DNA from 4 places in the Alkalicoccus luteus genome. Region 4 is predicted to be linked to each of the others. Evidence: riboswitches for the same ligand, from Rfam matches in the RefSeq annotation. Region 4 holds a riboswitch; each other region holds the start of a gene.
What was found. A riboswitch is a leader RNA that binds a small molecule or an ion and turns the genes downstream of it on or off. The one in region 4 is predicted to bind cobalamin.
Positions count from the first base shown of each region.

Region 1: it holds a riboswitch for cobalamin, as region 4 does, so the genes downstream of both, metE (5-methyltetrahydropteroyltriglutamate--homocysteine S-methyltransferase) here and ACSZLD_RS14020 (ribonucleoside-diphosphate reductase subunit alpha) in region 4, are expected to answer to the same signal.
Region 2: it holds a riboswitch for cobalamin, as region 4 does, so the genes downstream of both, ACSZLD_RS11795 (hypothetical protein) here and ACSZLD_RS14020 (ribonucleoside-diphosphate reductase subunit alpha) in region 4, are expected to answer to the same signal.
Region 3: it holds a riboswitch for cobalamin, as region 4 does, so the genes downstream of both, ACSZLD_RS07025 (ABC transporter substrate-binding protein) here and ACSZLD_RS14020 (ribonucleoside-diphosphate reductase subunit alpha) in region 4, are expected to answer to the same signal.

Region 1 is NZ_JBPZEY010000004.1:260,231-266,022, reverse strand. It holds gene metE (5-methyltetrahydropteroyltriglutamate--homocysteine S-methyltransferase) at 178-2,439, opposite strand; cobalamin riboswitch at 2,626-2,805, opposite strand; gene ACSZLD_RS07580 (class I SAM-dependent methyltransferase) at 2,918-3,694, shown strand; gene ACSZLD_RS07575 (Glu/Leu/Phe/Val family dehydrogenase) at 3,687-4,907, opposite strand; gene ACSZLD_RS07570 (nitroreductase family protein) at 5,256-5,792, shown strand, end outside.
Region 2 is NZ_JBPZEY010000008.1:53,995-59,786, reverse strand. It holds gene ACSZLD_RS11815 (alpha/beta hydrolase) at 1-141, opposite strand, end outside; gene ACSZLD_RS11810 (helix-turn-helix domain-containing protein) at 328-867, shown strand; gene ACSZLD_RS11805 (NAD(P)-dependent alcohol dehydrogenase) at 987-2,027, shown strand; gene ACSZLD_RS11800 (hypothetical protein) at 2,381-2,560, shown strand; cobalamin riboswitch at 2,632-2,831, shown strand; gene ACSZLD_RS11795 (hypothetical protein) at 2,984-3,184, shown strand; gene ACSZLD_RS11790 (hypothetical protein) at 3,181-3,531, shown strand; gene ACSZLD_RS11785 (hypothetical protein) at 3,622-3,978, opposite strand; gene rpsI (30S ribosomal protein S9) at 4,220-4,612, opposite strand; gene rplM (50S ribosomal protein L13) at 4,633-5,070, opposite strand; gene truA (tRNA pseudouridine(38-40) synthase TruA) at 5,238-5,792, opposite strand, start outside.
Region 3 is NZ_JBPZEY010000004.1:147,395-153,186, reverse strand. It holds gene ACSZLD_RS07040 (cob(I)yrinic acid a,c-diamide adenosyltransferase) at 482-1,018, shown strand; gene ACSZLD_RS07035 (cobyric acid synthase) at 1,018-2,511, shown strand; gene cobT (nicotinate-nucleotide--dimethylbenzimidazole phosphoribosyltransferase) at 2,498-3,511, shown strand; cobalamin riboswitch at 3,575-3,752, shown strand; gene ACSZLD_RS07025 (ABC transporter substrate-binding protein) at 3,897-4,967, shown strand; gene ACSZLD_RS07020 (FecCD family ABC transporter permease) at 4,954-5,792, shown strand, end outside.
Region 4 is NZ_JBPZEY010000011.1:43,385-49,176, forward strand. It holds gene ACSZLD_RS14015 (ribonucleotide-diphosphate reductase subunit beta) at 1-481, opposite strand, end outside; gene ACSZLD_RS14020 (ribonucleoside-diphosphate reductase subunit alpha) at 519-2,777, opposite strand; cobalamin riboswitch at 2,947-3,128, opposite strand; gene ACSZLD_RS14025 (MBL fold metallo-hydrolase) at 3,305-4,156, opposite strand; gene ACSZLD_RS14030 (Rrf2 family transcriptional regulator) at 4,168-4,608, opposite strand; gene ACSZLD_RS14035 (L-lactate permease) at 4,745-5,792, opposite strand, start outside.

The DNA.
Region 1 (5,792 bases), on a different contig from region 4:
TTTTCATTCGGCGACTCAAACTTATCAAGCTCGCGCGTCAACTTATTATTGTTATTACCATGCGTTCGACATAGCGAAAAAGTTTTCATTTCGCCTATGAAAGTTTTCATTCTGCACCCGCAACTTGTCAAACGCTGCCACTAATCAAAGAAGCCCCCGTCCGCAATCGTCTCCCACTTACACGCCGCTGGTCCGACTTGTGAGAGTTTCCCGGACGGTTTCTGCTGCCTGCTGCATGTTGCGAAGGGCAGCTTCGACTTCGGTCTCATTACGGGTTTTCAAGCCGCAGTCCGGATTCACCCAAAACTGGGAGGCAGGCAGGACGCTCAGGCAGCGCTCGATCATGTCGGTCATTTCTCGAACCGGGGGAATACGTGGGCTGTGAATATCATAAACGCCGAGTCCGATGCCCTTGTCGTACGTGCTGTCCTCGAACGCCTGAATCAGGCCGCCGTGGCTTCTCGATGTTTCAATGGAAATGACGTCGGCGTCCATGGCACTGATTGCATCAATCATATCGTGAAAGTCGCTGTAGCACATGTGCGTATGGATCTGGGTTTCCGGCTGCGCAACAGCGGACGCTGCGCGAAACGAGTTGACAGCCCAGTCCAGGTAATGGGCGCGTTTCTCCCGTTTCAGTGGAAAGCCTTCCCGAAGAGCCGGTTCATCTATCTGGATCATACCAATGCCTGCTTCTTCAAGGGCTTCAACTTCTTGCTGCAACGCTTCCGCAAGCTGATAGGCCGTCACCGATTTAGGCACATCGCTCCGTTCAAATGACCACTTTAAAATAGTTACGGGCCCGGTGAGCATGCCTTTTACCGGGCGATCCGTCAGAGATTGAGCATAGGCGGTTTCAGAGACGGTCATCGAACCTGGAGCAGAAACAGTCCCGTAAATGAGCGGCGGCTTGACGCAGCGGGAGCCGTACGACTGGACCCAGCCGTTTTGTGTGACGGCCATACCGTCCAGCTTTTCCCCGAAAAATTCTACCATGTCGTTGCGTTCAAATTCACCGTGCACGAGGACATCGAGCCCGATATCTTCCTGAAGCTTAATCCAGCGCTGCATTTTTTCTTCCACCATTGCACGGTAGCGTTTAGCGGAAAGTTCTCCGCGCCGATAGGCGGTTCTTGCTTTTCGCATATCGGTCGTCTGAGGGAGGCTGCCGATCGTTGTCGTCGGCAGAAGCGGGAGCTGCCAACGGGCCTGCTGCAGCTCAGCGCGGCGTGAGAAAACAGGCTCTCTCATCGCGAGCTTTTCACTGCTGCTGTCTCCTGCTGCCGGATAGCGTTTTCGGAACCGGGAAAGAGACGCCTGATGACCGTCCAGCGTGTTCTCCGGAGAGCCCGTGCAGACCTGCTTCAGCAGCTGGAGCTCCTGCAGCTTTTCGTCAGCGAAAGCCATGCCCTGCTTCAAGTCCTCGACGAAGCGTTCCTCCTGCTTAAGGGAAACCGGTACGTGCAGGAGGCTGCAGCTTGTCTGCAGGATTAATGGGTTTTCCGGACAGAGCACTTCAACGCGTCGAACGAGCTTCTGTGCTTCGTGGAGGTCGCTTTTCCAGACGTTACGGCCATCAATCACGCCGATGGCGAGCGCCGCATTCTGGTGAGGCGGATGCTGCCGCAGCTGCTGGAGCGTATCGCCGTCGTCATACATCAGATCGAGTCCGAAGGCGTGAAACGGAAGAGTGGCGAATAAATCCCAGTGCGTCAGCGATTCAAAATACGTCTGCAGCTGCAGCGGTGCCTTCGGGACCAAGTCAAGCAGCTGCTGGAGCCACTTAGCGGCCTGCCCGGCTTCTTCATGGGTCAGGGACGTGACGAGAGCAGGCTCATCAAGCTGAATGAGTGGAGCGCCTGCCTCGTGCAGTTCGCCAATCACTTTTGCATACAGCGAAAGCAGGACAGACATGCAGCTGTCGCGGTGCTCCGCTTCCAGTCCTTTCGCAAGCGTCATAAACGTATAGGGTCCGACGAGCACCGGCTTTGTCTTTATGCCCGCGGCTTCCGCCTCCCGATACTGTTCAAGCGGATAGTTTCGCGTAACGTCAGGCACCCAGCTGTCTTCCAGCTCAGGCACAATATAGTGATAGTTCGTATCAAACCATTTCGTCATTTCCATCGCAGGCGCCTCGCGCGTCCCGCGTGCGGCTGCGAAATACTGATCGAGCTCATTTCCGGACAAGGAAGCGAAACGCTCCGGTACCAGATTAAACATAAATGCCGTATCCAGCATATGGTCGTAATACGAAAAGTCGCCTGTCGGCACCAGATCGAGTCCGCTTGCTGCTAAACGGGTGAGCCTTTCCAGCCGGATGGCTTTCATCCGTTCCTGCAGCTCTGCTGCGGTTATTTCTTCTTTCCAGTACGCTTCAAGTGCGCGTTTCCACTCCCGGTTTTCACCGATGCGCGGATAGCCTTGTACAGATGTTTTCATGCTTATTCCTCCTTCAGATGTATGACGCCGACACAAACAAAAAGCCGTGCCGAAAAGGGGGAAACCCTTCCGGCACGGCAGCAGGACAAAACAGGTGTCTTTCCAGCACGAACGAAGCTTTGGCCGCACGTGTTTTGCGGCAAAGCTGAACAAGCCTGTTTCCACCTCCCTATGACCCGTAGGGCTGATGGTAAAGAACGACAGGCAGGTCTCCTGACTCAAGGATGAACACAGCCGCACCTTCCCGGAAAAAATCCAGTGGCACAGCGGCTGCTAACCTTTTACAGTGGCGGGACCGTTCCGGAGTTGCACCGGATTCCCTTTTAAGATCTGGCGAAGCAGATCACCTGTTGTTCATTACGTTATCAAGTTTGTCGTCATCATACAGGAAAAGGGAGTAAGTTGTCAAAATCATCTAAAAGAAGCGCGGCTTCATTTTTCCCATAAAAAGGATATAATAGAAGGGAGGTGAGAACACATGAGCATCCATTTTCATGATGAACGGTTAAAAGGGAGCTATAACAGCAGGGACGCCGACGCTGACTGGGTAAAAACGATGCAGGAGCTGACAGCAGGAGAAGATATCAAGCATGCCGCAGACATTGGCTGCGGCGGGGGGATCTATACGAACGAGCTGCTGAAACTTGGGGCTGATAGAGCAGTCGGCATTGATTTTTCGGAAGTAAGCCTGCGCGATGCAAAAGAACGTCATCAGCACGAGAGACGGCTCTCATTTCAGCAGGGGACCGCGGAACGAACCGGTCTCGCCCGGTGCGGCCAGGATCTGGTGGTTGCCCGGGCACTGATCCATCATCTGTCGGATACAGCCGCTTTTCTGAAAGAGGCAGCACGGGTGCTGTGTGCGAAAGGGCGGCTGATCATACAGGACCGGACCGTTTCAGACTGTCTGCTTCCCGGAAGCCACGTGCACATCCGGGGTTGGCTGCTTGATTATTTTCCGCACCTTGCCGAGGTCGAAAAAAAGAGGCGTCCGAATAAAATGGACGTCCTCGAGCAGATGAAAGCTGCCGGCTTTACCGGTGTGACAGTTTTTTCTATATGGGAGAAGCGAAAACAGTTTGCAACGAGGCAGCAGCTGCTGGATGATCTTCGCCAGCGAACGGGACGGAGTATTTTACACGAACTGACAGACAGCGAGCTGGAAGCGTTTCTCGATTTTCTGCAGACGAAGCTTTCGGAAGGGGCTGTAACAGAAGCCGACCGGTGGACGATCTGGACAGGACAGGCTACTTGATCAGCCCGCGTGCCTGCATCACATCAGCAAGACGCCTGCAGGCCGTGTAATAGGCAGCACGACGGTAGGAGACGCCGGAATCCTGCTTGGTCCGGTTCGTGCGGCTGAAGGCCTGGCGCATGTAGTGCTCCAGCTGACTCAGCGCATCGGCCTTGCTCCATTCTTCCTTGCGCTCGTTCATCCGCCACTCCAGGTAGGAAACGACGACACCGCCGGCATTGGTCAGGATATCCGGGAGTACCTCAATGCCGCGTTCTTCCAGCACCCGGTCTGCATCTGCTGTTACCGGACCGTTCGCGCCTTCTGCGATCAGGTCTGCCTGGATCAGCCGGGCGGTCTCCTCATCAATAGCGCCGCCCATGGCGGCCGGGATCAGCACGTCGCACGGCACTTCAAATACGGCCGCTGACTCATGGTCTCCGCCAAGGCTGCCCGTGTCGGTTTTTTCCTTCAATACTTTCTCCACGTTTAGTCCATTCTCATCAAAGACAGTGGAAGAGGAGTCTGACATCGCCGTAATGATCGCTCCTTTATCAGCGAGAATGCGGGCGCAGAACGATCCGACGTTTCCGGCTCCCTGGATGGCGACTTTCAAATTATTCAGGCTGCGGTCCTGTTCCTTGAGCCGGCAGCGAATCGTATGAACGATGCCGGCTGCCGTGGCTTCCACCCGGCCCGGGATGCCTCCGATAACCGGATCTTTCCCGGTGAAGACGGCATTATATGGATCATGCAGATGTTTTTCGTATTCATCCAGCATCCAGCCGATTTCCTGCTGGCCGATGTTGACGTCCGGAGCGGGAATGTCCTGGTCGCGGCCGATGTAAGGGGACAGCTTGCGGATGTAGGAGCGGATTACGCGCTCGCGTTCGTTATCAGACAGTTGTTTTGGATCTGCAGCAATTCCGCCTTTTGCGCCGCCGAAGGGCAGGTGCATTAAGGCATTTTTCATCGTCATCCAGGAGGCGAGCAGCGACGTTTCGTCGATGTTTGTTTCCGGGTGGAGCCGGATGCCGCCTTTACCGGGACCCAGCAGGGAGGAGTGCAGTGTACGGAAACCCTCCACCACGCGCATGTTTCCTTCATCGGATTCATAAGGAACCGAAAAGGCGAGCTGCCTCTCCGGAATGCGGAGCAGCTGCTGAAAATCGTCATGCAGCTCCAGGTGTTCAGATGCTTCGTTGATCATGGCATAGAGTTCTTGCGTGTTCATCCAATCAGCTCCTTCACAGTGTCTACTCCGGTACCTTCCCCGTCCGGAGAGAAGCTAAGCGCGGGAACGTCATCTTCGCAGGCTTCAGCTGCCGGACACGTTATTTTTTTAGAAAATTTCTGCAGATAAGGCTTGACGGTTTTGAAAAGCTGCACTATGATAAAAGAGCACCGTTAATTGATAATCATTCTCACTTTCTCGCTTCCGAAAAAAAGTATTCCCCCCTCTCTTTTTTTTCGACACCATTGAGAATGGTTATCATTTATCGGCGGTGCCGCTTAAGATGTTAACGGGGGTGCCCGTCTGATACAATAAAGGGAAAGACTGGCAATAGAAAGAGGGATAGACATGACTGATTTATCTACGATTACGCCGCTGCAAAAAGCGATACGGGAGCGGCGTTCTATTAAAACCGGATACACCGATGAACCGGTAGAAAAAACGCTGGTGATGGATCTGCTTCGGGATGCCGTATGGGCCCCGAACCACGGGCTGCGGGAGCCGTGGCGCTTCGTGTATGTGAGTGCAGAAGAAAAGGAAGCATTTGTTGAAGGGCTGCTCGGGCACTATGCAAAACGAGAGCATGAAAACCGCCGCAAGTTGTTTATGGAGCCTGCTGCCTATTTAATTGTAATAATGAAAGAAGATCCGCGCCAGAAACAGCAGGATGAAAACATGGGCGCGATTGGCTCGATGATTCAAAATTTTCAGCTGCTTGCTGCAGAACGGCAGCTCGGAACCGTGTGGAAAACGAATCCGCACATTTACGAGCCGGACGTCCGTGGCATGCTTGGCGTAAAGGCTGGTGAACGGATCGCCGGCTTTCTGCACCTTGGCTATTATGAGGAAAAAAACAAGCCGAAACGGAAAGAACCAACTCCGCCG
Region 2 (5,792 bases), on a different contig from region 4:
GAACACGTAAAAACGGTCACTCAGCTCCTCCCCAAGTGCTAACATGTCCTGTTCATTGCTCCCCATCCCGTGCAGCAAAAATACGACCGGATTTGCTTCGGCCGGTGCGGCCGGTTTTCGCAGCTCGTAGGTGAATGTCATAACACCACTCCTTTTTCTTTTGCGAAACTAATATTCATATAAGAAAACTATCTTTCAAAAAAATATCGCATACTTTTAGTAAGTGATTGATTACTTTTAAGATACGCCCTTCCCGCTGGTTTGTCAAGAAATTGTTTGTTAATATAAAACTAAGTTTCTTATTAGAATAATTCGAGGTGAACAGCTGTGGAAATCGGATCGAAAATACGGGCCATCCGCAACCGAAAGCGGATTACGATTGCGCAAATGAGTGAGAGCACCGGCCTCTCCAAAGGCTTTATCAGCAACGTGGAAAACAACAACACTTCTCCTTCCATCGCCACCCTGCAGACCATTGCAGTATTTTTGAAGGTGCCGCTCCCGTACCTGCTGCTGGAGAAAAATGAGCACATGCGCGTCGTACGTCAGAGCGAACGGCGTCATTCCGTCTACAGAGGGTTAACCATCGAACACCTCGCCTCAAAAGGCGGGCTGCGCACGATGATCGTGGAAATCCCGCCCGGCGACTCGATCGGCGAGCCCCACTCCCACGAAGGAGAGGAATCTCACTTCGTGCTGGAAGGGAAGCTTCTCGCCGAACAGGGCGAAGACTCGTTCATCGTTGAACAGGGCGACTCCTTCAGCTGGAACGCAAGCGTCCCCCACTTCGTGCAAAACGTCGGTGACGAAAAAGCTGTTGTGTACATTGCGATCTATACCGATACCGAGCTGATCGACGTGCTGTAAGAGAAGGTGCGCTGCCTCTTTAACGAGCCGGATTCTTGGCGCCGTGTCCCTCCGCCATATTATGATAGCGGATAAGGAGCGTTCGCGCTCCGGGTTTACGATAAAGGAGCTGTTTACGTATGGTCATGGCAAAAGCACGCGCGGTGGACGGACCGCATCAGTCGTTTCGCAAGGCGGACATCCAACGCCGCGAGCTCGACAAGCACGATGTATTACTGGAGATCCACTATGCCGGCATCTGTCACTCTGACATTCATACGGCACACGGCGATTGGGGCGAGGCCCACTACCCGCTCGTTCCCGGTCATGAAATCGCCGGGATCGTCAAAGAGGTCGGCTCTGACGTCACGAAGTTCCAGCCGGGCGACCGCGCCGGCGTCGGCTGTATGGTTGAATCTTGCGGCTCGTGCGAGAACTGCGAAGCCGGAGAAGAGCAGTACTGCTTAAAAGGCAATACGCCGACGTATGACGGCGTCGATAAATACGGAGAGCCGACGCAGGGCGGCTACTCGACGCACATCGTCGTGACAGAGGATTTCGTCCTCCACATTCCGGAAAACCTGCCGCTGGATGCTGCTGCGCCGCTTCTCTGTGCGGGCATCACGACCTTTTCTCCGCTGAACCGCTGGCAGGCCGGACCAGGCAAAAAAGTAGCCGTCGTCGGACTCGGCGGACTCGGGCATATGGCCGTCAAAATCGCGAATGCAATGGGAGCGGACGTAACCGTGCTCTCTCAGACGCTGAACAAGCAGGACGACGGGCTCCGCTTTGGTGCAAGCGCCTATTATGCAACGAAGGATGAAGAGACGTTTGATACACTCGCCGGACAGTTTGATCTGATCATCAACACCGTGAGCGCGAAAATCAACATCAACGACTACCTCTCCCTGCTCCGCTTAGACGGAACGCTCGTCAACGTCGGTGCTCCGGCAGAGCCGCTGGATGTACACGTCTTTTCCCTGATCCCGCAGCGCCGCTCCTTCGCCGGCTCGCTGATCGGCGGCATCCATGAAACGCAGGAAATGCTCGACTTCTGCGCCAAGCACGAGATCATGCCGGAAATCGAAGTCATTTCCGCAGACGACATCGACGACGCTTACGAACGCGTACAGAAATCAGACGTCAAATACCGCTTCGTGATCGATACGAGCACGCTTTAATTGGTAAAAAGGAGCCCTCTGCGAGAAGATGCAGAGGGCTTATTTTAGCGTATGGAGCTGAAGTAAGTACGGCGGACGTCCTCTTTCCCTTGGTTCCTATACGCGAAGAGCCTCGTTAATCCTTCTTCTTTCGGAGGCCGTACATGAGAACAGCAACCAGCACTGCAGCAATGATGATGAACATGACAGGTTCCATCTTCCTGCTCCTTTCCCACACTGCGTTCGTACATTCAGCATAGCTCCATGGCATAAAATCAGCTAGATGACCATCGACTTATCTTTTCGTTTCCCTCTATATGGAAAATTTGCACGTGTTACACTACAGGTAACCGGCCTTTATTGGAGGTGGAATGATGCTTTGGAAAACGGTCCTGCTATTTGTCTTCGGCGCTCCGTTTCTGACCGCTATGAGTCAGTGGACGGGCGGATCGTATACGCTGATCGACAGCATCGCCGTGTTAAGTTTCGTCGTCCTGTTCACGTTTGCTGGGCGCTATTTGACGAAACCGCGTCAAAAGCAGACGGAAGGCTGATACGCCGGCTTATCGTAGCACTGCCGCTGTTAGTCGTGCTATAGTAATAATGTTCCATGTAGCAAACAACTGCATAAGTGAGTGATTCAGGTGCAGCGAGGCGTTCTGCTTTGCTGCTTAAAAGGGAAATCGGTGAAGAGTCCGATGCTGTCCCGCAACTGTATTCGTGAGCGACCCGGAGTTGCCACTGTTTCTGCTGAGAGCGGAAATGGGAAGGAGCCGGGAAGCGATGAGCGTAAGCCAGGAGACCTGCCTGTTTCAGCAGACATTCGTACCTACGAGGATAGGAGATGTTAAGTGTGAGTATACCGTATGGACCCGTGCGCCTTGCTGCGCCGCTCCAGCGCTTGGTTAAGCGTGCGCTCTTCTTAACAGCTTCCTCAAGGGAGTTGTTTTTTTATTGTGATGACAAGGAGGGCACGTATGAACGAGCGAACCGAACACTATGAGGAGCAGCTGACGTCATTTTTTATGTATCAAACGCTTTACCTGGAAAACGCCGCCTCCCTGCGAGAACACGTCGAGCATCTGCAGCAGAAGCTGGATGCGTCCGAAAAGCAGCATCTGGAGGCTGCCTATCAACTCGTGCTGCAGCACATCGCCGGAAGCAGGCAGACGACATGACCGGGCTGAAGCAACGAAACACGACCAGACAGGAGATTCTGAGTGCCGCTCACGAGGCGTTTGTTGACGGCGCTCTGACGACGTTTTTATTCGTCAATATTTCCGTGATCAACCTGTATTTGAAGGAGAAAACATCGTACAACAACAGCTTTGTTTATCAGTTCGCTAATCTCTATGTACCGCTTGGCGGGGCCGCGTTTATGCTGCTGCTCATCATGATGATCGAGCCATCGGCCGTCCTGGTCGGCCTCATCTGGACCGCAGTCGGCGTCGGCTATCTGCTCTACATGACCAACGTCTTCTCCAAGCCGCTCCCGCAGATCAGCCGAAGAACATTGCCGGAGTGAAAAATGTTATACGACGATAACACCCCCTCGCTGCAGGAAAGCAGGAAGGGGGTGTTTTTTGTAGATTTTTATGGATTTTAGAAACGTTCTTTATTCCAGATAGGACTGCACTTGTTCATCAAAATCATCTGGATCATGGGACTCCAGGATAACTTCCTCATGATCGAACAAGAAGAATGCCGGCAGCTCCTCGTAATCGAGTCCTGGATAATCAAGGTTATCCGGATCTGGATCACGATTGGCTCGAAACACGCGAATGGCTGTCTCTTCTTCATATACTTCTGCTTCAACAAAATCAACTGCCTCCGGTTCCCCGATCGCAAAGACGGCGTACTCCCCTTCACTTTCCGCCAGCAGCTCCTGATAGACCAAGTTCCCTTGATCAGAAGAACAAGCACCCAGCAACAACAGTAAGCTTAAACCTGCTATGAATCGCACAAAACCCATTTACAGAAACACCTCTCCATTTTTGTTGTCAACCTCTTCCTGTCCCTTCCTTCTTCTAGCCTGCAGCTAGTATTCCTTCAAGGATGTCGTTTTGATTAAGGCATCATCATAAAAACATGCGGTTCGATAAGCACGTTAAGGTAGAAGCTGAACATAATAAAAAACCCTCTGCCGGGTTGGTAGCAGAGGGTTTTGACGAGTTGGGCGCCGTCCACAGGCGCCCAGCCGCTGTTGTTTGAAATTATCGCTTCGAGAACTGAGGTGCACGACGTGCTGCTTTAAGACCGTATTTCTTACGCTCTTTCATTCGTGCATCACGAGTCAGGTAGCCAGCTTTCTTCAGAGCCGGACGGAATTCCGGATCTGCTTGAAGCAGTGCGCGTGCAACACCGTGACGGATTGCACCGGCCTGGCCTGTGTAGCCACCGCCGTTTACAGTCACGTGAATGTCGTACGTGCCTTCTGTTTGTGTTTCAGCCAGTGGCTGCTTTACGATTACTTTGAGTGTTTCGAGGTCGAAGTAGTCATCGATGCTGCGCTTGTTGATCATGATCGTACCATCACCTGGTACGAGACGCACGCGGGCAACGGAGTTTTTACGACGACCTGTTCCATTGTATTGAACTTGTGCCAAGAAAATTCCCTCCCTTTAAATTATCCGCGTAGCTCGTACGCTTCTGGTTGTTGTGCTGCGTGTGGGTGCTCGCTTCCAGCATACACGTGCAGTTTCTTTCCTGTCTGACGGCCGAGCGGGCCTTTTGGAAGCATTCCTTTGATGGAAAGCTCAAGCAGACGCTCCGGCTTGTTCGCACGCATGTCGCCTGCAGAAGTCGCCTTCAGGGAACCTGGGTAACGGCTGTGACGGTAGTAGTACTTGTCCTGCAGCTTGTTACCTGTCAGGTGGATCTTGTCAGCATTGATGATGATGACATTGTCACCAGTATCGATGTGCGGGGTGAATGTTGGCTTGTGCTTCCCGCGGAGCAGGCTTGCAACCTCAGAAGACAGACGACCGAGCGTCTGGCCTTCTGCGTCAACAACCAGCCATTTGCGTTCTACTTCAGTTGGCTTCGCCATATATGTTGTACGCATGATTAATTTCCCTCCTAAATGTGACTCATTCAAAAAAACAACTTACGATCTAATCGATTCCGTACCCGGGGCAAGTGGGCATAAGAATACCGTTAACCATCATATAATAGATGCTCTGCTGTGTCAATACGAAAAAACACACGGGCGAGTTGTTTTTCCATCTTTTTTTACTGCGGATGGATTTTAGCTGCGAGACGTGCCTTCAGCTCCTCTTCCGTGTAGTCGACGCCGGCTAAATAAAGGCCGTGGCCGGGGGCTGTTTTCGCAGCGAGCGTACGGTCTTCTGCATGAAGCAGCTCCGGAAGTGACTCCGGCTCGCGGCTGCCGTACCCGATGTCTAACAGCGTGCCGGTCATGACGCGCACCATCTGGTACAAAAAGCCGCTCCCGATAAAGCGCAGCACCCACTCCTCGCCTTCCCGGATCACGTCGATCGCGTACATCGTCCTTACTTTGTCCTCGACGTCCGTGCGGGGCGAGGAGAGGCTCGCAAAGTTGTGCGTGCCGAGCAGATAGGCAGCCGCTTTCTGCATGCGCTCTGCATCCGGCTCGTGCCGCAGCTGGTACACGTAGTGTCTGCGGAAGACGTCCCGCTCCCGGGCTGTCGTGAGCCGGTAGCGGTATTCCTTCGCCACAGCTCCATAGCGGGCGTGAAACCCTTCCGGAGCCGTCTCAGCGTGTCTCACGTGGATGTCATCCGGCAGCAGGCTGTTCAGTGCCAT
Region 3 (5,792 bases), on a different contig from region 4:
TGAAGCCGCGTCATCCTCCCGTTCCTTTCTTCTCTTCATACAGGGGTCACCCTGAGAAGAGCTGAAGGCCAGCCCACGGCAGGCTAGGTAAGCAGAAGGAAAATACAATCATACGAATAAACATGTAAGTTGATAGACTTTTTCAACAGCCTGAAAGGCGGACCGATCAACATCGGTCCGCCTTCTTTTTTATCGATTAGCACGGGCAACCGGCGGGCTTATACTTATCTGAGCCGCTTTATGTTGTATTTGCCTCAGGCTGTTTTCGCTTTCGTGGCGCTTGTGCCGTTTTATTCGTTATAACGATTTTGTTAGGCCGCTCAAGTTCGTTTTTACAACAGGGTTGCTTACAAGGAGGTCTTAACCGGCATGATTCGATTTGCAGGCTCTGCATCGAGCTTTGCAAATTCCGTTAACTCGCATATACTAGGACGCAGCAGATGCAGGTGTTCAGCCTGCCTGAATAAAAGGAGGAATTGACATGGCAGAACAGCGAGGCATGATGCTGGTGCAGACAGGTAACGGGAAAGGGAAGACGACGTCGGCTGTTGGAACGGCGGTTCGGGCAGCCGGACGAGGGATGAGCGTTAAAATGCTGCAGTTTATCAAATCGCCGGAGCGTACATACGGGGAAACAATATCGCTGCGAAAGCTGGGGGTTGAAGTAGAGCAGCTTGGCATCGGCTTTACGTGGACAAAAACGCCGGAAGAACACCGTGAAGCGCTGCGTAAGGCCTGGCCAAAAGCAGTAGAAGCACTGGATGGGAGCTACGATGTCGTCATTCTGGATGAGCTGAACAACGCGCTTGCCATTGATTCCTTTCCAATTGACGATGTGCTTCCGCTCGATGATGTTCTCTCGGCACTGACCAATCGTCCGAAGCACGTCCACGTTCTCGTAACAGGTCGAAACGCACACGAAAAAATAAAAGAAGCCGCTGATCTCGTTTCAGTCACAGAAGCCGAGAAGCATTATTACGATGAGGGCATTCCGGCGATTAAAGGGATTGAATTTTAATGAAAGCAGCGCCGCTGATGATTCAGGGTACGCATTCCGATGCAGGAAAAAGCGTGCTGACTGCCGGCCTCTGCCGTGTATTTGCGCGTCAGGGCTTTAAGACAGCGCCGTTTAAGTCACAAAACATGGCACTTAATTCGTATATCACGGCGGATGGTCTTGAAATCGGCCGGGCACAGGGCATGCAGGCCGAAGCGTGCGGAATGGAAGCGGACACGGACATGAATCCGATTCTACTTAAGCCATCCGGCTATAACCGGTCGCAGGTCGTTGTAAACGGCAAGGTTCTTCGCGCCATGGAAGCAACGGAATATCGGGAGCAGTACTTTGAGAAAGGCCTTCAGACGGTGACGAATGCCTATAACCGCCTAGCCTCCAGAACAGAGCGGATCGTGATAGAAGGAGCAGGGAGCCCGGCAGAAATTAATTTACAGGACCGGGAAATCGTGAATATGCGCATTGCCCGCATGGCCGAGGCACCTGTCCTGCTTGCAGCAGATATCGACCGTGGCGGCGTTTTTGCATCGATTGTTGGCACGCTTGAACTGTTGAGTAGAGCAGACAGAAAGCGTGTGAAGGGCTTCATCATCAATAAATTTCGCGGAGATCAGTCTTTGCTTCAGCCGGGACTTGACTGGCTGGAGGAGTATACCGGAAAGCCGGTCGCAGGGGTGATGCCCTATCTGCCGGATCTCCGCCTGGAAGAAGAGGATTCGCTTGGCTTGGAGACATACGGAAGGGGAACGGCCGGCAGGGATCTCGATATTGCGGTTATTCGCTTTCCTTATCTATCCAATTACACGGATCTGGACCCGTTCCGGTTTGAACCGGACTGCGCTGTTCGATTCGTCGAGCGGCCTGAGCAGCTAGGCGAACCTGATTTGCTTATTCTGCCAGGCAGCAAAACGACGGTTGCCGATGGACAGTTTTTGATCAGAAACGGATTGAACGAAGCGATTGCAGAAAAAGCGGGAGAGATGCCAATCATCGGAATTTGCGGCGGCTATCAACTGCTTGGCAGAACAGTCGAGGACCCGGCAGCTGCGGATACAGAGCTGAGAGAGTGTCAGGGGCTGAATGTGATTCCGGATATGAAGACGGTGATGGATCCAGTGAAAACGACAGTGCGTATCTCAGCGAGCGTTAACTGGGAGCGTGAAGTGCATTCGCTCACTGGATATGAATTGCACATGGGGCAGACCGTTCACGAAGCTCCGGAGTGGTTATCCGGCGGGATTCATGGCAGCAGCGCGGCAGTGAACAACGTGTACGGCACGTATATGCATGACATTTTTCATAACGATACATTCCGCCACGCACTGCTGGACAGCTTGAGACGTCAAAAAGCGCTCCCGCCTGTCCGCAGGGTGAGCGTTGCAGAAGAGAAAACGAAGGCATTTGACCGCCTGGCCGATGCAGTCGAAGCACATCTTGATATGGAGCTGATTGAACGGCTGATGAACGAAGGGAGACAGACAGATGAACTGGCGTGAAGCGGCAGAGAACATACCTGAGATCGATCAAACAGCAGCTGAACAGATGCGGATGCATCTGGATTCGCTGACAAAGCCGCAGGGCAGTCTCGGCAGGCTGGAGGAATTGGCCGTAACGCTCTCCGGCATGCAGGGAGATTTGCAGACGGGAAAGCCTGCGGTGCTTGTATTTGCAGGTGACCACGGGGTGACAGCTGAAAGGGTCTCGCTTTACGGGTCAGAAGTCACCGCTCTGATGGCGCAGAATTTTGTGACCGGCAAAGCAGCGGTTAACGTTCTCGCGAGACAGATCGGAGCAGATGTTTATGTGTATAACGTGGGGATTGATGCAGCTGATACGGCAGCTATCAACCGCAACGTTCGTCGCGGTACCGGAAATATAGCAAAGGAACCGGCGATGACTGCAGCAGAAGTAAAGCAGGCACTTCAAATTGGAGCCGACGCCGTTGAAGCTTCAAAGGCAGATATTATCATCCCCGGGGACATGGGCATCGGCAATACAACGGCAAGCAGCGCGCTGCTGTGTGCGTACACGGGACTTTCTCCGGAAGCGGCAGCGGGCAGTGGGACAGGTGTAGAGGGGCCGCAGCTCAAGCATAAAATCGAGGTGATCGGGCGAGCGGTGAAGCGGTCTGATGCGAAGGAACCGCTTCACATATTAGCTGATTTAGGCGGTTTGGAGATCGCGGCTATGGCCGGAGCCATGGTTCGCGCGGCTTCAATGCGGAAGCCGGTTCTCGTAGACGGGTTTATTGCAACTGTTGCAGCAATAGCTGCAGCAAAACTTGCACCAGGAGCAGAGCGCTTTTTTCTTTACGGACACAAATCTGCAGAAGCAGGTCATGCAGCGGCGCTGGAAGCAGCTGGCGGAAAACCGCTGCTTGATTTAGGGATGCGTCTCGGCGAAGGGACCGGGGCGGCCGCTGCTTATCCGCTGCTAAAAATGGCACAGGCGCTGACGGAAGAAATGGCGACGTTTGCCGATATCGGCCTTGCCTGACAGAACAGATGTAGACTTTTTCCAGCAGTCCATACTATAATACAAAGTAGAACTGAAAAACGTAACGCTCGTCAGCAGAGAGGTGTCGGCATCAGCCGATGAAAAGGGAAGCCGGTGTGAATCCGGCACGGACCCGCCACTGTAAACGCACAGGCATTTCACAATCCACTGCATTCCGCGGGAAGGGTGAGGCTGCCGTTTATGCGTAAGTCAGGAGACCTGCCTCTCTGTCGATTTAAACACCTTCGGGAAAAAGGTTGTTTGAAGTGCAGACGAGGAGATTTCCGGGAATCTGAAACGGCTCTCTTCATGCATTTTATTCAGCGCAGTCCTTCGAAGGGCGGCGTTTTTTTATGTTCCACTACATAATCATGGGGGAGTAACGATGAAAAAAATGACGGCACCGCTTCTGCTATCAGCCGCGCTCATCATCAGCGCATGCGGGACAGAGGGAAACAATGAGAACGGGAATACGAACACGGACAATCAGGAAGCAAACGAAGACACGACTGGCAACAATGAGGCAGCGGAAGATGAAGAAGGAGCTGCAAATAACACAGAGAACAATGTATCAAACGAGGAGCAAAATGATGAGGATAATGAAACAGCCGGAGAGTTCCCGGTAACGATAACGGATAACGCAGGCAATGAAGTGACGATCGACGAAGAACCGGAAACTATTGTTACGCTGCAGCCAAGCGATACAGAAATATTATTTGAAATCGGCGCAGGCGACAGACTCGTAGGGGTTTCGGAGTATTGCAATTATCCGGAAGAAGCGCTCGAAATTGAAAATGTCGGGGCGCAGGACATGGATTTGGAACGCATTCTCTCTTTAGAGCCTGACATGGCACTCGTTTCGGATTATCACGCCTCCAGTCATGATGATAGTTTAGAGCAGTTGCGTGATGCCGGAATTGATGTCGTTGTTGTGCGGAATGCCGAATCGTTTGAAGGCACTTATGACACGATTGAAACACTCGGCATGCTCACCGGAACAGAAGAAAATGCAGAAGAACTCATAGCGGAGATGGAGAGCGGCATGGAAGAGCTCGCGGAGCTTGGAGAAACGATCGACGAAGAAGAGCGCAAGCGCGTCTGGGTGGAAGTAGCACCATCTCCGGATATTTTCACTACTGGTACCGGCACCTTCATGCATGAGATGCTGGAGACGATCGGGGCGGAAAACGCAGCGGAAGAGCATGAAGGCTGGGTGAATTTGACCGAAGAAGAAATTGTCACGCTCGAGCCGGACACGATTGTCACTACCTACGGATACTATGTGGAGGATCCTCAAGAAGAAGTAATGAACCGCGATGGCTGGAGTGATGTTCCTGCTGTGGCAAACGAGGACGTACACGATGTGCAAAGTGATATCGTGACGCGCTCCGGTCCGCGCCTTGTAGAAGGAACCCGTGCCGTAGCTGAGGCTGTATATCCGGATGTTTTCGAATAAAGCATGGCTGTACTATGCAGGGAGCCTCGGTCTTCTTGCTGCTGCGATAACACTTGGACTGTTTTATTCAAGCGTAACGGTCCCGGTTCCGCATATTTTGCATATTATTCTGGATAAAACAATCGGCGCTCAGCTGCTGGATGACGTTCCGTCCAACCAGTACTCGATTATTTGGGAAATCAGGCTGCCGAGAGTGCTGCTGGCTCTATGTGTTGGCGCGTCTCTCGCGCTTGCCGGAGCAGCATTTCAGGGGTTGCTGAGAAACCCGCTTGCGGACCCATATACGATCGGCGTTTCCTCCGGTGCGGCCCTCGGCGCTGTTTTCGTTATCTTTTTCCAGCTCACGATCGTAGGACTTGGTGCATTTACGCTCCCGGCTGTATCGATTGTGAGCGGGTTTCTCACGCTCATGCTTGTGTTCGGGCTTGTAAAGCTCAGCAGCAGAAGTTTGGCGATCGAAACGATTATCCTTGCGGGAATTATCGTCAGTGCATTTATCGGATCAATCATTTCACTGATTATCTCGCTCGGCAGCCAGGATGAAATGACGCAGATTATTTACTGGCTGTATGGGAGTGTTGGTATGAGAGGCTGGAGCTACGTGCAGCTGATCGTACCGTTTCTGATTATCGGTTCCATTATGCTCGTCACCCGCTACCGGGACCTGAATGCACTTGCGCTCGGAGAAGAAGCTGCCGGTCATATTGGTGTAAATGTCGGCCGCGGGAAAGTGTTTATTCTTGGCGGCGCGTCGCTGCTGACTGGTGCGGCCGTTGCTGTATCGGGTACGATTGGCTTTGTTGGTCTAGTTATCCCGCACCTTGT
Region 4 (5,792 bases):
AGGAATCCAGAATAAGGGCATTTCGCTTTCGGACGAGCGGATCATTTTTTGCGTCATCAAATGCTTTTGTTTGTTCATCGGTGGAAACGAGAGAACTCAGGACATAAGAGTACGATTCATTGTGCACGGCTTCCTGCTGCGCGATCACGGCAAATACTGCTTTAAAGCTCGGATCGCTTACATAATCAAGCACCATCGACATCGTTGGTGTCTGCAGACTGTCGAGTGAAGCCAGCTGCGTATTGACCTTTAAAAAAATCTCCTTTTCTGCGTCAGACAAGGCTTCCCACTGTTTAATATCGTCCTGCATGTTAATCTCCTGCGCTTTCCAGAAGTTAGACAGTAAAACGTGGTACATATCGTACATTTGCGGATAGGCGATATCGTTCCAGTTTAAAATGCCGGAAGCTCGTCCGTTTATAATGCCGGTCGATTTATTCGCGTGATCCGGCTCAAGCAGCTTCATTTTTGTCAATGTCATCGTATGCTCCATCCTTTCGTTTTGCTGCCTCCTGCAATCAGGAGTGACAGCTTTCGCATTCTTCAATTTCTCCCTGGGACGTGCTGCGCACATAATAGGTCGTTTTCAGCCCTTGACGCCAAGCCTCCATGTGCAGCTGCAGCAGGTCTTTTGCGTGAATATCGTGGCGGACATACAAGTTAAAGCTGATTCCCTGATCGACATGGCGCTGACGCGCTGCGTTTTGGCGGATGCTCCAGTGCTGATCCAGCTCATGCCTGGCCCTGTTGTAATATGGGTACGTATGATGCGTAAGGTCCGGCGGTGTAACCTTGAGCTTGAAATTTTTCTTTTCTTCCGCGTACTCCAGTGCATAAACAGGATCAATGCCATCTGTCGAACCGGCAATTTTTGCCGTTGATGAATTTGGGGCGACCGCCATCAGCCAGCCGTTTCGAATTCCTGTCTCAGCTGTTTTCTGCTTCAGCTGCAGCCAGCGGTCTGACGTATAGCCCCGCCGCTCAAAGTACCGGCCATTTTCCCACTCTGAGTGCCGAAAAGCAGGATAAGCTCCTTTCTCCTCTGCGAGCGCTGCACTTGCCTGAACAGCGGCAAACGCAATCCGTTCATACAGGTCATCCGCGAAAGCTACCGCGTTCTCTGATTCCCAGTCAATATGGTTCACAGCAAGTACGTGGTGCCAGCCAAATGTTCCGAGACCGACGGCCCGGTATTTTTTATTCGTCTCCTGTGCCTGGCCGACAGAAAGCGTATTTAAATTAATAACATTATCGAGCATTCTTACCTGTATAGCTACCGTCCGCTCAATCACATCATCTCTGCAGGCTGCAGCCAGGTTGATAGAGGAGAGATTGCAGACGACGAATTCACCCGGCTTTCGCACGATCACGATACTTCCGTCTTCCGCCACATATTCATCAGTGATTTCTGAGGCGGACATATTTTGGGCGATTTCGGTACAAAGGTTGCTGCAGAATATCGAGGTACGGCCCATTGCCTTTTTGTTCGGGTTGCCTCTGTTCACTTCATCCCGATAGAACATATAGGGCGTTCCAGTTTCCAGCTGAGCGATCATGATGCGTTTCATGATATCCATCGCACGGTACGTCTTCCGCGGAAGCATCGGATGCGCGCAGGCTTCCTTGTATTTTTCAGTAAACGCAAGGTGGTCCGTTTCATCATAGAAATCCTCCAGACCGAGCGAATTGCCGTTCTCATCCTTCCATCCCATGATGGTCTTCACCTGATGCGGACAAAATACCGACCACTCTCCACTGCTGCGTCCGGCTTCATCTGTTTCTTCCAGCATTCTCATAAAGTGATCAGGAATACTGACGCCCGTAAATATATCGTGCGCTTTTCTGCGCTCATCTCCATTGTTTGTCTTCAAGTCCAAAAACCCGCTCATAATATCCTTGTGGAAAATATCTAAATAAACTGCAACAGCCCCCTGCCGCTGGCCAAGCTGGTCGACGCTTACAGCAGTATCATTAAGCAGCCTGATCCAGGGAATAACACCTGAAGAGGTCTCTTTAAAGCCTTTAATGTCCGAACCAAGCGCTCTCACCTTGCCAAAATAAACGCCGATTCCTCCGCCATCCTTACTGAGTCTTGCCGTATCCCAATTGTTTAAGTAAATGCCGTCCAGCGAATCCGAGACGGTGTCGATAAAGCAGGAGGAGAGTTGCCCGTAGCTTTTCCCTGCATTTGCTAACGTAGGCGTCGCTACCGTCATGTAGAGGTTAGACAGCGCCCAGTATGCCTCTTCTACGAGCATAATCCGTTTACTGGCTGGCTCATCTTGCATCAGGGCCATTGCGATTACGAGCCACCGTTCCTGTGGAAGCTCCCACACCTGCTTATCATGATCTCTTGCCAGATACCGGTCTGCGAGCAAAAACAGTCCGATAAATGTAAATGAATGATCCCGGTCCGGCTCTATTATTGTTTCTAATTTTTCAATTTCTGCTTTTGAATACGACTGCAGCAGCGAGGAGCTGTAAATTCCCTTATCCGTCAGTACCTGCAGCAGTTCATAAAACCCGCTGTAAGCCTTATAACCGCGCTGAGCCTCTGCCTGCTCATAAAGTCGCGTTAAGTAAAACCGGGCTGCTGCAAATGTATAATCCGGCTGGTCCATGGCGATCTTGTTAAGGGAGGTATGCAGCGCATGATCAAACGCTTCCTCCTCCTGTTTCGATTCGACCTGCTGTTTCAGTTCCGATAAATCAAGTTTGTAGTTGTTTTCCAGCTCGTTGATCGTGAGCTGAATCCGTGATTGTAGTGCAGATTTCATTGAAATGCCTCCCTTTTCTTCTACATGATTCACTATATTGAATGATGCAGCACAAATCAGCAGAACCAAAAAAGTGCCTCTTCGGAGGAAGAGACACGAAAAAGGAAACAGCACAGACGCCCGGCATAACGGCGCTGCACCATTCCCTTTCTCAATCCCCGAAGAAAAGAAACGTCTGAAACGTACGGCAGGTCTCCTGGCTTCTGCTTCATCCTTACAGCCTCCCTTCCCGTTAAAAAACAGTGGGTGATCGGCTGCTCGTCAGCAGTTACAGTTGCGGGGACAGCTCCGGCTTTTAACCGGATTCCCTATTAAACCGCTTTTGCGGTACCTGTACGTTTCTGCACGCTATATTTAGATGTCTACTTGCTTATACACTCAATATATTGATTATGCTACCTCTATTCCCAGCTATTTGCAACATGAAACTTGCAGAATAGCAAATCATTTTCAACGACATACTGGTAGACCGCCTTCAGCTGACCATATTTCTTTTTTTGTCAAAAGATGCAGGTTTCGTTGTTCATCTAAAGCTTTTTTCCGTTCATGAAATATTGCGCTGCAAGACTCTCTTCTTCTGACAACGGTTTTCCGTATTCGTCCATCAGCAAGTTTTTCAGTTCTGCTTCATCGCCTGCACGAGCGCTTAACGAGGCTGTTTTCTCCAGCAGCTCCAGCTCCTCGATAAACAGTTCTTTCGACAAGGGCTTCCAGTGTGATATGACGTTCCAGGCTGAAGCAAAAGGCTTCAGCTTTTTTACAAGCTGCTTTGTTTCGTCTGGCGTATAGTGCCAGGATGATGCATATAAGTTCGGAGCAGTAATATCTCCTGCAAACAAAATATCTTCCTCTGCAAGGTGAACAATCAAATGATCAGACGCGTGGTTGCCGCCAGCATGAACGAGCCGGCAAGTGATTCCGCCGAGGTCAAGTACCAGCTCATCGTTAAACGTTATCTCCGGCATATGGATACGTATAAAACGTTCAGCTGGAAATTCTTTTTTTATCGCTTCTGCACAGAAACGAATCTCTTCTCCGGTCTTGACCCGCTCGTCGAGTGCTTCATCCTCCCATGAATAGGACGACAAACGCTGCAGCTCTGTTTTCGTCGCCTCTGTGCTGATAACAGGCGTTCGGTTTAACGCCGACGCCCCGAAAACATGGTCCCAGTGCCAGTGGGTCAGAACAGCCAGTGAAGGGGCAGGAACACCGCTTCGTGTTAATTCGTCTAAAAACAGACGCACGTGTGCTTCTGAGTTTCCGGCGTCGATCAGCAGCGTCAGATTATCCCCGACTACTGCGCCAAGAATGGGCCTGTCTGTTTCTTCGACCGGTGTGAGATAATAAAATCGCTCCGAGAGCTTCTTTAATTCCTGCATGAAAATTCCTCCTAGTCCGGCTGCTTCAATAAGACTGCAAGTGCATCCCTGTTATCGGTGATATCCTCCAGCGTATACTGATCCAGCACATCCAAGTAGGCTGTCAGCGCATCAGAAAGAGCAAACTGAAGCTTGCATGCCGGTGTAATTGGGCACGTGTTCGTTTCACTGTTAAAACATTCCACCAAATGAAAATTGTCTTCGGTATGTCTGACAACTTCGCCAATATTTATATTCTGCGGTTCACGTGCAAGTCGGATACCGCCGTTCCTGCCACGGATTGTCTCTATGTAGCCGAGCTTACCGAGTCGATACACAACCTTCATAAGATGGTTTTTGGAAATGCCGTAAGCCTCTGATATGTCCTTGATTTGCGACAGCTTTCCAGATGGCTGAACTGCAGTGTACATAAGCACCCGGAGTGAAAAATCGGTATATTGAGTTAAATGCATGGCGGTTCCCCTTCCATTTCCTGCTGCTGTTTCATAAGTAAATGCTGCTTCAACAGTATCCTGTCAAAGCAGCACCATGTCTTTCTATCAGTGTAGCATATGAACCCGCTCGAAAGCATAGTCCGAAGCATGACCGTTAAAACAGGCCGGTCAGGCCGGCGAGAATCGTTCCCGCAATTCCGATCAGCGCCGCGTAGCCAAGCGCAGGAACGACCGTTCTTCTGATGATATCGCCTTCCTTATCTGCAAGCCCGACCACCGCCGCAGCTGCGACGACGTTATGCACGCAGATCATGTTCCCTGCAGCTGCACCCGCAGTCTGCTGAGCGAGAACCAGCGTCTGATCAAGCCCTGCTGCCGACGCAACAGATGTCTGAATTGGCGCGAAGGTCAAGCCTGATACCATTGCACTGCCTGTAATAAACGATCCCAAAAGTCCAAGAAACGGCGCTGCAAGATGCCAGACGCTTCCGAGGCCTGATGCGAGCATCACAGCAATGTGTTCCGGCATTGATACGAGATTTCCGGCATTAACACCGGAATTAATAAACACGTTCACTAACGCAAGCGTCGGGAACAAAGCCAGTGCGGCTCCGCCTACCATCTTCCTCGAATCCATTACGGCTTCTCCGACGACTCGCAGTTTTTTCCGCTGCACGAATACAGACAGCACCGCTGCAAGAAGTAAAACTGCACCTGGTGAGTAAAGCACCTGCCAAGTAGAAGTGGCGGTTTCAACACCGAGAATCGTTGTCCATGACAAATCGACCGCCGTTTGAGCAAATTCCTGGATTGGTTCTACTATTCTTGTCAGCAAAAGCAGGCCGATGACGATAAAGTATGGGCTCCATGCTGCAAAAAGCGACATATTCGGTGCTTCCTCTTCCTGCACCGCTTTAGGTTCCAGCGCTTTCTTCCACTCTTTTTCCGGCATAAAAATACCGGCGCTTGCCGTAGCTGCTGCGACAGCCAGCGCTGTCAAAGAAGCCAGGATCGCAACGAACTCAGGTCCGAATAAAACGGCATACAGAAGAGCAGATCCGGTGTATGTCATCCCTGTCAGCAGTGCCCAGGGAGCCATCTCCCGCGTATCCTTCCAGGCATGTTTTTTATCGGCAAAAAACGTAAGCACGAATATGAGCAGCAGCGGAATAAAGGTCCCAGCTCCAAGATCCATTGCCGTA